One region of the Romboutsia lituseburensis genome, then DNA from elsewhere that is predicted to be linked to it. Evidence: a T-box and tRNA genes for the amino acid it is inferred to sense, from the RefSeq annotation. Region 1 holds a T-box; the other holds one or more tRNA genes.
What was found. A T-box is a leader RNA that pairs with one kind of tRNA and senses whether it is charged. The one in region 1 lies ahead of serS (serine--tRNA ligase), so its partner is inferred to be a tRNA-Ser.

Region 1 (3,439 bases):
AATCTCCATCCACCTAGATTTTGTGCTGCTTGTCTAATAGCTAAAATCTCAGCGTGTGCAGTACAGTCATTTAAAGTTTCAGTAAGATTATGACCTCGTCCTACTATTTCACCATCTTTAACTACAACCGCTCCAATTGGAGTTTCTTTTTTTTCATATGCTTTATATGCTTCTTTTAATGCTTCCTTCATATAGAATGATGTTTCCATACTGCCTCCTAGAACTTATAACACTTTTATATTATCATAATTTTTTTTATAATTCAACTTAAATTTTATATTACCTTATATATAATATCTACATTTTTGTTAATACTCAGTACTTATTATACTAAATAGTTAGTTAATTTTTTATATTACTTATTTTAATTTCAATAAATTTCCATATTAAATACATTAAAATAAAATATTTTATCAAAAATAAAAAAGTAGTTTATCTAGTTAAACTAGATAAACTACTTATCTAAATATAATTTATATTAGAATTTTTTATAATTCATTTTTCTTTATAACATCTACACCCATATATGGTCTTAATACCTCTGGAACTATTACTGATCCATCAGCTTGTTGGTAATTTTCTAATACTGCTGCTAAACTTCTTCCTACTGCTAATCCTGATCCATTTAATGTATGAACATATTCTGCTTTAGATTTTTTATCTCTCTTGAATCTTATACCAGCTCTTCTAGCTTGGAAGTCTTCGAAGTTTGAACAAGAAGATATTTCAACATATCTGTTGTAACTTGGCATCCATACTTCTAAGTCATATTTAAATGCTGCAGTGAATCCTAAATCTCCTGTACATATTCTTACTACTCTGTATGGTAATCCTAACATTTGTAACATTTTTTCAGCATCATTAGTTAATTTTTCTAATTCGTTGTAAGATTCTTCTGGTGCAACAAATTTAACTAATTCAACTTTATTGAATTGATGTTGTCTTACTAATCCTCTAGTATCTCTACCAGCAGATCCTGCTTCTGATCTGAAACATGGAGTATATGCACAGTATTTTACAGGTAATTGTTCTAAAGATAATATTTCATCTCTGTGTATGTTAGTTACAGGTACTTCTGCAGTTGGTACTAAGAAGTAATCTACACCTTCTATTTTAAACATATCTTCTTCGAATTTAGGTAATTGTCCTGTTCCTACAAAGCTTGTTCTATTAGCCATGAAAGGTGGTAATACTTCAGTATATCCATGTTGATCAACATGAGTATTTAAGAAGAAGTTTATTAAAGCTCTTTCAAGTCTAGCTCCTAATCCTTTGTATAAAGTAAATCTTGATCCAGTTATTTTACCAGCTGTTTCAAAATCTAGTATTCCTAATCCTGTTCCTAAATCCCAGTGAGCTTTCTCTTCGAATTCAAACTTTGGTATTTCTCCCCAAGTTCTTACCTCAACGTTGTCTTCATCTGTAGTTCCTTGTGGAACATCTGGATGAGGAACATTAGGTATTCTCATTAAGTTATATTCCATTTCACCTTCAACAGTTCTAACTTTTTCATCGATAGCCTTTATCTTATCAGATAATTCTTTTAACTCAGCTTTTGCAGCTTCTACATCTTTACCTTCTTTTATTAATTGAGGTATCTTTTTAGACTCAACATTTAGCTCATTTTTCATTACTTCAACTTCTTTAAGTAACTCTCTTCTCTTATCATCTAATTCTATAACGGCTTCTAGATTAAATTCTTTTTCTCCCCTTCTATCCATAGCTTTTTTTATATCTTCTAAGTTTTCTCTTATTCTTCTAACATCTAACATTATTTTTTCCTCCTGATTTTTTGTTTTTTTACTCTAATTTACCACTTTTGAGTTGTATAAAATTTATTAATTATTTATAAAAGTTGCGCCTACTGTTATAAATATTTTTATTAGTTTAAGTTACTTCAATAACGTTTTTTTCAATACATGTATTATAAAACTAAAATTATTTAATTGACTACAATAGTTGAAGGTAATAAAAAAAGACCCTCGTTCCCTATAAAAGGGACGAAAGTCTTGATCCGCGTTGCCACCCTAATTGATTATATATAAATATAATCCTCTCAGTCCTGTAACGTAGGTTTACGGTTAATCATTATCCGATTAACAGCTCCAGAATAGATTCAACAACCATTGTAATGAGTTCACACCAACCACTCACTCTCTGAATACAAAATGCTATTTACTAATTTCCTTCTCAGCTTTTCAACTAATTGTTTTATTTGATACTCATTATATTATATATGTTAACAACTTTCAATACTATTATTCAAATTTTTTTATTTATTTTTTATTTTATTGTTTGTGGATATATTATAATCCATCTATTTTTATAATATATTTATTTATAAAAAATACTATAATTATTTTTTTATTCATCAAAATACTATGAATTTTACTATTTTTTTTACTTATATTTTATATTTATCTACTTTTATAGACCATATTTTCATTTAAATTTATTCATATACTCCTAAATTTAATTATTTTAAATTTATTCTAAAATTACGTAGTGCTCTATCACAATCTATTTTGCCAATAAAAAAACATCCTAAATTTTTTAGGATGCTAAAACTACAATAAAAAAAGATTACGTGGCTACGTCTTACTCTCCCAGGGGGTCGCCCCCCAAGTACCATCAGCGCTAAAGAGCTTAACTTCTGTGTTCGGAATGGGAACAGGTGTATCCTCTTTGCTATAATAACCACATAATCTTTATTTTTAGAGTTAATACTCTGAAAACTGTATATCATTTAGAGTGAATCATTTATTGGTCAAGTCCTCGACCTATTAGTATCGATAAGCTAAATACATTACTGCACTTACACCTTCGACCTATCAACCAGGTAGTCTTCCTGGGGTCTTACCCTTACGGTGGGAAATCTTATCTTGAAGTTGGCTTCGCGCTTAGATGCTTTCAGCGCTTATCCATTCCGTACATAGCTACCCAGCCATGCCCTTGGCAGAACAACTGGTACACCAGAGGTACGTCCATCCCGGTCCTCTCGTACTAAGGACAGGTCTCCTCAAATTTCCTACGCCTGCGACGGATAGGGACCGAACTGTCTCACGACGTTCTGAACCCAGCTCGCGTACCACTTTAATGGGCGAACAGCCCAACCCTTGGGACCTACTACAGCCCCAGGATGTGATGAGCCGACATCGAGGTGCCAAACCTCCCCGTCGATGTGGACTCTTGGGGGAGATAAGCCTGTTATCCCCAGGGTAGCTTTTATCCGTTGAGCGATGGCCCTTCCATGCGGTACCACCGGATCACTAAGTCCGACTTTCGTCCTTGCTCGACCTGTATGTCTTGCAATCAAGCTTCCTTTTGCCTTTGCACTCTTCGCACGATTTCCGACCGTGCTGAGGAAACCTTTGAGCGCCTCCGTTACTTTTTAGGAGGCGACCGCCCCAGTCAAACTGCCCACCTGACGGTGTCCCAA
Region 2 (3,439 bases), 450 kb from region 1:
TTTCGGTAATATCTCAGTATTACCTCTTGTTATAGCAACTACTAAGCAATTCGTAGGCCATAAAATATCCTTAATACATTTACCATCAAGCTCACTATTCATATGAACTGCCGCTTCTAATAAAGTTTTCTTACCATTTCCTTCATATTTATTTTCTCCCTTAGATAAAAGTCTTTCTAATAAACTTTCATATATAGGATGAACCTTTAATATATCCGATGTAATTTGTGCAATAACAACTACTATAGAAAGTGATAATAAGTGCTCTAAAGAACCTGTCATTTCAGAAATTAATATAATTGCAGTTATAGGTGCTTTTACGGTTGCAGCGAAATGCCCCGCCATTGCTAATACTATAAAGTTTATAATATAACTATCTGGTACACCTAAATAAGATATAGCTATAATTCCAACCACATTTCCAACTAATGCTCCTAATGTAAGTAAAGGGAAAAATATTCCTCCAGGAACTCCTGATCCAAAGCATATAAATGTAAATAAGAATTTAACTACTATAAACACAAATAAAATATTTATAGCAACTCCACCACTTTTTAAACTCATTATAAGCTCATGACCACCACCTAATAATATTGGTGATGTTAAACCTACTATACCTGTCATTATAAAAGGTATTATTGTTTTCATTTCTGTACTTAACTTACTGTTTTTGAAAATACTTTGAGTTTTTAAAATTCCATTATTGAATATAAATCCACTAATACCTATTGTTATACCTAATATTATAAGTACCCAATAGTATTTTAATGGTATTGGTGTCAATGCTCCAAAGTGTAATGATGGTATTAAACCGAAGAATTGTTTTGATACAAAATCAGCAGTTAAAGATGCTATCATTGCTGATAATAATACTAATGGAGAGAAGTTCTTATGAGCTTCTTCTAAAGCAAACATTACACCTGATAATGGCGCATTAAAAGCGGCAGATAAACCTGCACTTGCTCCACTCGTTATTAAATATTTTTCTTCATTTTCTAGTTTTTTTAGATTTTTTGATACGCCTTCTCCTATACAGGCACCCATTTGTACCGATGGTCCTTCCCTACCAACTGATAGTCCAGCACCTAAACAAATAAGACCTCCTATGAATTTATGAATTAAGACTCTAAACCAATTTATTTCTAATCTTCTAGTTAATATACCTTCCACTTGAGGTATACCACTTCCACTTATCATTGGTTCTCTCTTGATTTGTTTTGCTACTATATAGCCTAATATAATTAATACGATAAATATTATTGGTATATATACTAGATTTTCTTTTCCTCTAGAATATACGTCGATAAATACATGACTTAATTTGGATGCAATAAATCTATGTAGTACTATAGTTAAACCTACTAGAATTCCAACTAAAAGAGAATCTCTTACTAGTCTGTATTTAGAATTTTGAGCTCTTTCTAATATATTGTAAGCTCTTTCTCTACTGCTTCTCACGTAGAACATCTCCTTTCAAATTATGGAAAATCCATAAAAAAAAACTACCGATAAATCGATAGTCTTTCACTGGCGGAGAAGGAGGGATTCGAACCCTCGCACCGGTTTAATCCAGCCTAATCCCTTAGCAGGGGATCCTCTTGAGCCACTTGAGTACTTCTCCAAGCTCTGTTCACTTACAAATTAATTATATTATATTATTTAAAATTAGTCAATATAATTTATATATATTTTTTATGTTTTACTACTTTTTTTATTTAAATTATATAAAGCAATAAAAAATACTAGATAGCATCTCTTATTGCTTTATCATTAAATATTATTTTTTTAATTCTGGATATAGCCCTTGAGCAAATGTATTTATACCATCAATAGTTCTTACACCACTACAATACATATCTCCTAACGCTATAGGATTTATTCTTTTATCTTTTACAGCTTTTAGATTTGCTAGTGCTTTGTTATTTAAAATTTTATCAACTTCACCTTGAGCTACATTTTTATCATTTCTATCCATATATACTACAAATATAGAATCTGGATTTAATTTTATTAAATCCTCTTCACCTATATCTCCACCTTCTGGATTTAATAATTCTGCACCTAATTTAGATACCATATCTCCACCTAAAGTTTTAGCTCCATAAGTATAGATCTTTCCATCCATGTATTCAACAATTAGTGTTGTTTGTTTTTCTTGACCTTTTACTTTTTTTACAACATCATCTATACCATTTTTTATTTCATCTGTTATAGCTTTAGCTTTATCTTCAACATCAAATATTTTCCCTACATTTAATATATCTGTTATCTCATTATCTACTGTTTTTTCTTCTGTAGCACCACTGTTTACTGACATATATGTATTTATTCCTTTGTCTTGCCAGTAATTTACTTCACCTAATCTTTTCTCATCAAATATAGACCACCAAGAGAATATAAGATCAGGTTTTTCCATTATTACAGTTTCTTTATCAGGTGTAAACTTATCTGAATAGTTCACTTTACTAAAAGCTTCTTTATATTCGTCTTTAACTTCATGATCTAAACCTGCTGCTAACTTTATTTTATCCTCTAGACCTAATGCTAACATTGTTTCTATAGAGTTTTGATATACTGCTACAACATTTTCTGGTGCTTTATCAAATGTTACCTCTATAGGTTCTTTCTTATAATTATACGTTTGAATAGTTACGGGATAATGAGATGATTTACTTTCTCCTGAAGAAGTCTTATCACTTGAATTATCTACTTTCCTTGAAGCGCAACCAACAAGACCTAAAACTAACACAGTTCCTAACATTAATGCTATGCTCTTTTTTAATTTCATAATTTCCTCCCCATGCTTTATTTTTTATCATATATAAAAATAAATTTCTATGCTTTAGCTAATTAAATTTAAATATTTTAAATAGAATCTTAAAGAGAGTATATCTAAATTTTTAGATCTACTCTCCTATATAATTATTTATTGCAAGCTTCACAAGTACCTGCCCCATTACAAGTACAAGCATTAGACTTACAAACGTCACATGTTCCTTGATTATTACAAGTACATTGATGCTCTTTACAAGTTGCACACATATATTTATCCCCCAATTCTTATTAATGTTTCCTTGCATATTATATCGTACAATTGTGTACTTTTTGTGTCAAAATCATGTCAAACTTAGTTCAATTTACATTTTACGTAAATATAACTTATTTTTTATTATTTTAAACTATTCATAATGTATAGTAAATATAAATCTAGATCCTACTCCTACATTTGATTCAACATAGATTTCTTCATCTAAGTGCCTTATTATTTCTGCAGCTATAGATAATCCAATTCCCGTACCCATAGATTGCCTAGATTTATCAACTTTATAAAATCTATCAAATACAAAAGGTCTATCCTCTTCATCTATTCCAATTCCGGTATCAGATACAACAACATTTAGAAACTCTTTTTCTATAATAGTTTCTAAACTCACAGTTC

Region 2: it has a tRNA-Ser gene. The T-box ahead of serS (serine--tRNA ligase) is inferred to sense a tRNA for this amino acid. The anticodon was not compared.

The regions. Positions count from the first base shown of each region.
Region 1 covers NZ_JANQBQ010000001.1:2,418,613-2,422,051, reverse strand. The annotation lists gene NWE74_RS11725 (nucleoside deaminase) at 1-209, opposite strand, end outside; gene serS (serine--tRNA ligase) at 489-1,772, opposite strand; T-box leader at 1,994-2,201, opposite strand; rRNA gene rrf (5S ribosomal RNA) at 2,586-2,702, opposite strand; rRNA gene NWE74_RS11710 (23S ribosomal RNA) at 2,764-3,439, opposite strand, start outside.
Region 2 covers NZ_JANQBQ010000001.1:1,970,529-1,973,967, forward strand. The annotation lists gene NWE74_RS09500 (chloride channel protein) at 1-1,467, opposite strand, end outside; tRNA gene NWE74_RS09505 (tRNA-Ser) at 1,529-1,621, opposite strand; gene NWE74_RS09510 (ABC transporter substrate-binding protein) at 1,778-2,788, opposite strand; gene NWE74_RS09515 (sensor histidine kinase) at 3,180-3,439, opposite strand, start outside.